DNA from 2 places in the Sphingomonas ginsenosidivorax genome. Region 1 is predicted to be linked to the other one. Evidence: riboswitches for the same ligand, from Rfam matches in the RefSeq annotation. Region 1 holds a riboswitch; the other holds the start of a gene.

Region 1 (4,471 bases):
CAGTTCCTCGAGCGGGCTGTCATGGTCGAGCGACGGATCCGCCGCGCGCGCCGCCGCCAGCGCTGCCTCGTCGGTCGCGAACCGTCCGGCCGCGACCGCGTCGGCGTCGATCAGCGTGACGACGCCGTCGATCGTCGCGCGCGTGCGGATGTCTGGCCACTGGAATGCCTTGATCAGCGGTTTCGGCAGCGCGAGGCCCGAGGTCTCGATGATGATGTGCTCGGGCGGGTTGGGGCGGTCGAGCAGCGTCATCATCGTCGGCAGGAAATCGTCGGCGACGGTGCAGCAGATGCAGCCGTTTGCGAGCTCGACGATATCGTCCTCGGGGCAGGCGGCGTCGTTGCAGCCCTTCAGCAGCTCGCCATCGACGCCGACGTCACCGAATTCGTTGACGATCAGCGCGAGCCGGCGGCCCTTGGCGTTCTGCAGCAGGTGGCGGATCAGCGTGGTCTTGCCGGCGCCTAGGAAGCCGGTGACGACGGTGGTCGGAATTTTCACGAACCTTCTCCTTTGTTGTCGAGGGACGGTGATCAGAAGTTGGCGCGGATCCCGCCATAGGCGGCGCGCCCCGGCGTCGCGAAGCTGAACACCTCCTCGTAATCCTCGTTCGCCAGGTTCTCGATCCGGCCGAACACCGACAGGCGATCGGTCAGCTTGTAGTCGGCGGCGAGGTTGACCAGGACATATTCCTGCAGCGACACGCGGACCGGGACGTAGCTCGGATCCGTGTACGCGACGTCGGCCTGCCGCCCGTTGTACCGCACCGTCAGCGTGGTCGAGAAGCGCTTGTCCCGGCTGAATACCGTCGTGTTGACGCTGGCGACGTGCTTCGGGCGGCGCACCTCGATCGCGCCGTCCTCGCGTGCGTGCAGCCAGGTATAGGCGAGGTCGAAGCGGAGCTGGTCGATCGGCCGCGCGGAGGCGAACACCTCGACGCCGTGCTGGCGCGAGAGCGTATCGCGATTGTCGGGCGTCGCGACGAAGTCGGGCGCGGGGTAGGTGGTGTAGATCTCGTTCTCGAGCTTGCTGTCGAAATAGGTCGCGCCGATCGTCGCGCGGGTGCCGATCTCCTGGTCGACGCCGGCCTCCCAGCCCTTGGACTTTTCGGGTTTGAGGTTCGGGTTGCCGATGTAGCGGCCGTCGGAATAGCCGAAGAGCTCGAAATAGCCCGGGTTCTTGACGCCCGTGCCGTACGCGCCGCGTGCGCGCAGGCCGAAGGGCAGGCGGTAGCCGGCCTGAAGGCGGTAGGTGGTGGTGTCGGCGAAGCGGTTATTGTCGTCGCGGCGCAGCGATGCGCCCACGGTCAGCGCGTCGATCGTGCCTTCATACTGGCCGACGAACCCCCAGTTCTCGGTCGAGCGGCGGCCCTGGAAGGCGAACTCGGACGGCGTGGTGTTGCGGAACTGTTCGCGTTCGAAATCGGCCGCGCCGGTGATGCGGCTGACGAGCTTGCCCGTGTCGAGCCGGTAGCTGCTCTCGAACGAACCCTTGTAGCGCTGTCCCTTGTCGCCGAAGTCGAGCCCGGCCGCGGTGTAGCTCTTGCGCGTGGTGTCGGCGAACTGGCCGGTCAGCGCGGTGGTCCAGCGGCCGTCGGCGAGCGTGAGCTCGGCACGGGCGAGGCCGTAAAAGGCGTCGTTGCGGAAATGCACGCCGGGGCTGTCGACGATGTAGCCGAACAGCGGGCCGTCGAGCGCCGAATTGTTGGTCTGCGCATCGGTGTAGCTGTAGCGGCCGACACCGGTCAGCTTGAAGATGGGCGAGGGGGTCCAGCTCGCCTTGGCGCTGGCGCCGATGCTGGTCGAGCCGATGTCGCGGGTGCCGCCGCGTGCGGTGGGCGTGCCGTCGGTGCGGTAGAGCGAGCTCGACAGCGCATAGTCGACCGTGTCGCTGGCGCCGGCGATGCGCGCGGCGCCCGACGCGGTGCCGAACGACCCGCCCTCGGCGCGGAGCGAAAGGCCCGGCGCCTCGCGGCCGGTCAGCGTGATGTACTGGATGACGCCGCCGATCGCGTCCGATCCGTAGAGCGCGGATTGCTGGCCGCGCAGCACCTCGACCCTGGCGGCTTCGTCGGCGATCAGCGTGCCGAAGTCGAACTCGCCATTATACGGGTCGGATGCCTCGATGCCGTCGATCAGGACGAGGACGTGGTTGCTCTCGCTGCCGCGGATGCGGACCTGAGTCATGCCGCCGATCGCGCCCGCGCGGTTGACCGCGACGCCGGGAACGTCGCGCAGCACGTCGGACAGGACCCGCGTCTGGCGTTGCTGCAGCGCGTCGGTGTCGATCAGCGTTACCGAGGCAGGCAGGTCGCGGACCTGCGTCGCGCCGCCCGAGCGCGACGCGGTGACGACGATCGCGTTGCCCTCGCTATCGAGCGTCGGCAGGGTCGGGTCGCTCTGCGCGAAAGCAGGGGTGGCGGCGGCAGAAGCGGCGGCAAGCGCCAGCAGCGATGTCAAAACAGTCTTCACGAACAAGTCCCCCCGCGTCGTCCGACGACGCGACTGGGGCCGTTCTCGCATGCGCGAACGTCGGGGACCGGCCAGTCGAACGGACGCGTTCGCCCGACTGTCTCGCCCCGCCTGCGGCCCCTGCCGCACGTTCGTCGCTCGAACGGAACGATGTCCGTGCCCTGGCCATCCCCTGGACCACAGCATGAGCGACAGCGCCGGCAGGTCTCCTGGCTCGCGGGTCGATGCTCGATACGCGCCTTCCCAGGCCGTGGGGCCCAGTGGCTGTCCGACGCGACCGTCGAACATGCATATCTCGCTATCCGCTTACAGTTGCAGGGACAGCCGCGGCGTTGGACAGGCAAGCCGTCCGCACCGCATTCCGCAATTAAGCCTCTTTCGAGGCACCGGCGCAATCATCCGGACCACGGGGCTCACCGCGATCCGAGGCCGGGCCGTAGCGCAAAGCGGTGCGGCGGCCAATCGGATTTAAAGAGGGTCGGATTTCAAGAGGGGGATCGCGACGGGGATATCCGCCGGGATCAGCTGCGTGGTAGGGGCCCGACACGATCGGGGACCGCGAGCGTGCCGCGGTATCCCCGGGCAGACGGAGAATGATCATCTTCCATCTCGTTTTTGCGGTGCCGAGCCTGCTCCTGATCGCGCGCTGGCTATGGCCGCTGTCGTTGCCGCTATGGAGCAAGGGGGCGATCGCGCTGCTGTTGCTCGCGGTGTCGCAATATCATTTCTGGAGCCGGCTCTCGTCGGGTTCGGTGTTCGCCCCCGAATTCCCGCGCGCGATCGTGATCGCGTTCAACTGGGCCTTCGGTGCGATCGTCATCCTGTTCGTGCTGCAGATCCTGGTCGATCTGGGCACGCTCGCGGCGATGCTGGCGCGGCGGGGGTCTGTCGGTGTGCCCGACAGCGTCCGCTATGCGATCGCAGGCGTCGCCGCGCTGCTCTCCGCGATCGGGGTCGCCAATGCGATGCGCGTGCCACCGGTCAAGGACATCGCGGTCGAGATCCAGGGACTGCCGCCGGCGTTCGAGGGCTATCGGCTGCTGCAACTGACCGACCTGCACATCAGCCGGCTGTTCCCGGCGCCCTGGGCGCGGGCGGTGGTCGATCGCGCCAATGCGTCGGACGTCGACTTGGTCGTTGTCACGGGCGACTTCATCGACGGCTCCGTCGCGATGCGCCGCCGGGATGTCGCGCCGCTGCAAGACCTGCGCGCGCCGGACGGGGTGTATGCCATTCCCGGCAACCACGAATATTTCTTCGATTACGCCGCATGGATGCGCCATCTCGCGGCGCTCGGGATGCGCATGCTGCCCAACACCCATGTCCTGCTGACGCGGGGTGACGCGCGGATCGTGCTGGCCGGTGTCACCGACCTCTCGGCGCCGGCGCACGGACAGGCCGGGCGGGACCTGACGGCGGCGCTGGCGGGCGCGCCGGCGGATGTGCCGATCGTCCTGATGGATCACCAGCCCCGCGCGGCGGGTCGTGCGGCCGCGCGGGGGGTGGCGCTGCAGCTGTCCGGCCACACGCATGGCGGCATGATCGTCGGGCTGGACCGGCTCGTCGCCCGCGGCAATGCGGGATACGTGTCGGGGCGGTATGCGGTGGGTGGGATGACGCTCTATGTCAGCAACGGCACCGGCCTGTGGCCCGGTTTCGCGCTTCGCCTGGGACGGCCATCCGAAATGACGCGCATCACGCTGCACGCGGCCCGCTGACGGCGCCGGTCGTATCAACCCGCGGCGAGCGCGATCATCCGGGCCGTGACGACGTGGCAGCCCGGCGCCCCGTTCAACGCCGCTTCGACCAAGAGTTCGGCAACCGTCGCCGCGGGGCTGATGCGCGCGGCGGGCGGCAGGACGGGGCCGGCGATCCGCAGCAGCGAACCCAGGACGCTTTCCAGCGGGCGGTGCTCGGCGCGGTCGCCACCGAGGAAGCCGGGGCGCACCAGCGTCAGCGACCGGAAACCGAGGCGTTCGACCGCCTGTTCGAGTTCGCCCTTG
Region 2 (4,471 bases), 340 kb from region 1:
GATCGCCGCACTCGCCGCGGGGATCGCCGCGGAGGCAGACCTGATCGTCGCCGAGGGAGCGATGGGACTGTACGACGGGCTGGCGAGCGGAGCGGCGACCGGGGCGACGGCGGATATCGCGGCGATGCTGGGGTGGCCGGTGCTGCTGGTGCTCGATGCGTCGGGGGCGGCGCAGTCGCTGGCGGCGGTTGCGCACGGGCTGGCGAGCTTTCCGGGGGCGCCGCCGGTGATGGGGGCGATCGTCAACCGCTGTGCGAGCCCCCGGCACCGGCGGATGATCGAAGCGGGATTCGCGCGGACCTCGGTGCCGCTGCTGGGGTTCGTGCCGACCGACACGCGGCTGGAGATGCCGTCGCGGCACCTGGGGCTGGTGCAGGCGGGAGAGACGGCGGACCTGGACGCGCGGATCGAGGCGATGGCGGATTGCGTGGCGGCGCATGTCGATCTGGATGCGGTCGTGGCGGGGGCTGGGTCGTTGGCTGGACCCGACCAACGTTCGTCATCCCCGCGGAGGCGGGGATCCATAAACTCCAACGTTGCGCTGCCTGCCTTAAGGGTGGCCAGTCTGGATCCCCGCCTCCGCGGGGATGACGAGAGAGTGGATGGGGCGCCGCCCTTCCTCCGCCCGCCGGGCGAGCGGATCGCGATAGCGCGGGATGCGGCGTTTGCGTTTCTGTATCCGCATCTGCTCGACGGCTGGCGGCGGGCTGGGGCGGAGATGCTGTGGTTCTCGCCATTGGCAGACGAGGCACCGCCGGAAGACGCCGATGCATGCTGGCTGCCGGGCGGGTATCCCGAACTGCATGCCGGGCGGCTGGCGGGAAACGCGCGGTTCCTCGGCGGACTGCGGCGGTTCGCCCAGACGCGCCCGGTGCATGGCGAGTGCGGGGGCTATATGGTTTTAGGGCAGTCGCTGACAGATGCCGATGGCATACGCCACGCGATGGCGGAGCTGTTGCCGGTCGAGACGAGTTTCACGCAGCGCAAGCTCAACCTCGGCTATCGCCATGTGACGTGGCGCGAGGCAACGTCCTTTGCCGAAGCCGGTCAGACGCATCGCGGGCACGAATTCCACTATGCGACCGTCACCGGGGGTGCGCCGGGGAACCTCGCCGAGATGGCGGATGGCGAGGGCAATCCCTTGCCGCCGGCGGGCCACCGCGCCGGCCACGTCAGCGGATCCTTCTTCCACCTGATCGCCTGATTGACGCGGATCGGGGGCGGCCCTAGCACGCGGGGGCGTAAGGTTCCCCGGCGACGGGGATGAAAAGGGAACGGGAAAACCCCGGCTGCCCCTGCAACTGTAAGCGGCGAGTCGCCGTGCCACATGCCATTGGGACTTTCGGGTCCTGAGAAGGCGGTACGAATCGACACTGACCCGCTAGCCAGGAGACCTGCCTGACGCGGTCGTCTTTCGTCCGGCCAGGGTGCGCCGAACGGACGGGGAAAACCCGCGTGACGACATCGCCGACCTGCGCTTCGCAGGAGGAGGTGTTGTGCTTCCTCCTTCGTGGCTCGGGTCCCGAAGTCATGAAGGGGTACCCGTGAAGACATTTATACTCGCCAGCCTGTTCCTATCCACCTCCGCGTTCGCGCAAGAGGCGCCGAAGCCCGACGCTGCCGCCGACAGCGGCGCCGACGCGATCGTCGTGACCGCAACGCGCGCGCCGACCAGTATCGACCGTGTTGCCGCATCGGTGACGGTGCTCGACAAGGCTGCGATCGACCGCAACCAGGATCTGACCGTCGCCGACCTGCTGTTGCGCACCCCGGGCGTCAGCCTGTCGCGCAACGGCGGCTACGGCACCAACACGAGCCTGCGGATCCGCGGCGCGGAGACCGACCAGACCGTGGTGGTGATCGACGGCGTGAAGCTCAACGACCCGTCGTCGGCGGGTGGTGGCTACAACTTCGCCAACCTGCTGGTCGGCGATGCTAGCCGGATCGAGGTGCTGCGCGGGCCCCAGTCGATCCTGTGGGGCAGCCAGGCGATCGGCGGCGTCGTCAACATCGTCACGCCGCTGCCGACGCGCGACCTGGAGGGCAGTTTCGATGTCGAATCGGGGTCGCGGCAGACGGTCAGCGCGCGTGCCGGGATCGGCGGGCGGACCGGGCCGCTGGCGTGGCGGATCGGCGGGCAGAGCTTCACGACCGACGGCATCTCGGTGATCGCGCCGGCGTTCGGCGGACGCGAGAAGGACGGCTATACCAACCGCAGCGTGACGGGGCGCGCGGTGCTCGACATCGCGCAGGGCATCAGCGCCGATGTCCGCGGCTATTATTCGAGCGGGCGCGCCGATCTCGATTCGACCATCGCGGACACCGCCGACTACACGCTCAACCGCGAGTTCGTCGGCTATGCGGGATTGAACATCGACCTGTTCGACGCACGACTGCGCAACCGCGTCGCCTATGGCTATACCGACACCGACCGCGACAATTACGGGCCGGCGCGCGCACGGCAGAAGTCGTTCGACGCCGCGGGGCGCAACCAGCGGCTCGAATATCAGGGCAGTTTCGCGATCGCCAGGGGCTGGGACGCGACGTTCGGGGTCGAGAACGAGCGGTCGCGCTTCCGCAGCGTGTCGCCGTCCGCCTCGCTCGCGGTGCCGATCCCGGCGCCGGCGCGGGGGAAGGCCGAGATCACCGGCGTCTACGGGCAGGTGAGCGGCGAGATCGTCCAGGGGCTGACGCTGACCGGTGGCGTCCGCAACGACGATCACAGCCGCTACGGGTCGAAGACGCTGGTCTCCGGCGGTGGCGTCTGGGTGCTGCCGACCGGCACCGTGCTGCGCGGCAACTACAGCGAGGGGTTCAAGGCGCCGACCCTGTACCAGCTCTATTCCGAATATGGGAACCAGGCGCTGGCGCCCGAACAGGCGCATGGCTGGGAAGCGGGCGCCGAGCAGCGGTTCCTGGGCGGCAAGGTCGCGCTGGGCGGGACATATTTCGAGCGACGCACGACCGATCAGATCATCTTTTCGAGCTGCCCGGCGCGGCCGACGGTGGCGGCGAACCCGCTCTGTTTCCAGCCGGGGACAACGACGGCACGCTCGGGTTTCTACCAGAATATCGCGCGCGCGTTCGCACGCGGGATCGAAGCAGTCGGTCGCGCGGAGATCGGGCGGGTGAGCCTCGAGTCCAACTATAGCTGGACGGTGTCGGAGGATCGCTCGACGGGCGCGACCTTCGGCAACTGGCTGCCGCGCAGGCCTCGGCATGCGGCCAATGCGTCGGCGACCTATACGCTGCCGGGCGGGGCATCGCTGGGCGCGGCGGTGCGCTGGTCGGGGATGACGTACGACAATGCGGCGAACACGACGCGGCTCGACGACTATACGCTGGTCGACCTTCGCGCCGAGCTGCCGCTGTCGCCCGAGGTCCGGCTGTTCGCGCGGACCGAGAACCTCTTCGACGAGCATTACCAGACCGCGTACCGCTACGGCACGCTGGGCCGCAGTATCTATGCCGGCCTGCGGGGGCGGTTCTGATGGGGGGCAGCATGACACGCGCAACAACCAGCTGGATCCTGTTGCTGACGATCGCGAGCACCGCGACGACGTTGGTGTTCGCATGTGCGACGCCGTTCCCCGCGCTTGCGGCGCTGGCAGCGGTGCATATGCGGCGCAGCGACGGCGTGCTGCTGATGATCGCGGCGTGGGTCGCGAGCCAGGCGGTCGGGTTCTGCGTGCTCGGCTATCCGATGGATGCGTCGACGTTCGCGTGGGGGGCGTCGATCGGGGTTGCCGCAATCGCCGGCGTGATCGCGGCAAGCGCGGCCGCCACGGGGAGTCCGGCGGTGCGGCTCGTCCTCGCCTATGTCGCGGCGTTCGTGGCGTTCAAGCTGGCGATCTTGCTCGCGTCGCTCGCGCTCGGCGGGGTCGGCACCGCATTGTCGGTCGAGATCATGACGCGGCAGTTCGTGCGCAACGGGGCGATCCTGATCGGGTTACTGGCGCTGTATCACGTCCTGACCGCGGTCGGCGTGCCCGCGCCGCGACGGCGGGTGTTCGCATGACGCTGCTCCCGGTCACCGATGGCCCGGCGGTCGTCGCATGCAACACGTGCCGCTTCTCCGCCGAGGCGCGCGACGATGCGCAGGGCGTGCGCGGCGGGGCGCGGATGGTCGAGGCGTTGCGTGCGGTGCAGGCGAGCGACGATGCCTATGCCCGCGTCGCGGTGCAGGAGATGCCGTGCCTGTTCGCGTGCCAGGACTTCTGCACCGTGCACCTGCGCGGTGCGGGCAAGGTCGGCTATGTCCTCGGCCGGTTCTCGCCGGGCGAGGACGCCGCGCGCGCGATCCTGGAGTATGCGCGGCTCTATGCGGAGAGCGAGATGGGGCAGGTGCCGTTCAAGCAATGGCCGGCGGGGGTGAAGGGGCATTTCATCACCCGCACGCCACCGCAGGGCTTCGTCGTCGAATGACGATCTTCGCGACGGTGGCGGCGTTCGAGACCGCGCTGGCCAGCCT

Evidence for each region. Region 1 has a riboswitch for cobalamin ahead of FSB78_RS09455 (TonB-dependent receptor plug domain-containing protein). Riboswitches for the same ligand answer to the same signal wherever they lie in the genome.
Region 2: linked by a shared signal. The riboswitch ahead of FSB78_RS10910 (TonB-dependent receptor plug domain-containing protein) and the one ahead of FSB78_RS09455 (TonB-dependent receptor plug domain-containing protein) in region 1 are both predicted to bind cobalamin.

What each region holds. Positions count from the first base shown of each region.
Region 1 covers NZ_VOQR01000001.1:2,091,682-2,096,152, reverse strand. Annotated here, with positions in the region: gene cobW (cobalamin biosynthesis protein CobW) at 1-498, opposite strand, end outside; gene FSB78_RS09455 (TonB-dependent receptor plug domain-containing protein) at 531-2,468, opposite strand; cobalamin riboswitch at 2,651-2,874, opposite strand; gene FSB78_RS09450 (metallophosphoesterase) at 3,062-4,186, shown strand; gene FSB78_RS09445 (Rossmann-fold NAD(P)-binding domain-containing protein) at 4,201-4,471, opposite strand, start outside.
Region 2 covers NZ_VOQR01000001.1:2,435,446-2,439,916, reverse strand. Annotated here, with positions in the region: gene FSB78_RS10915 (cobyrinic acid a,c-diamide synthase CobB) at 1-1,204, shown strand, start outside; cobalamin riboswitch at 1,228-1,416, shown strand; gene FSB78_RS10910 (TonB-dependent receptor plug domain-containing protein) at 1,545-3,491, shown strand; gene FSB78_RS10905 (hypothetical protein) at 3,503-4,018, shown strand; gene FSB78_RS10900 (DUF1636 domain-containing protein) at 4,015-4,425, shown strand; gene cobT (nicotinate-nucleotide--dimethylbenzimidazole phosphoribosyltransferase) at 4,422-4,471, shown strand, end outside.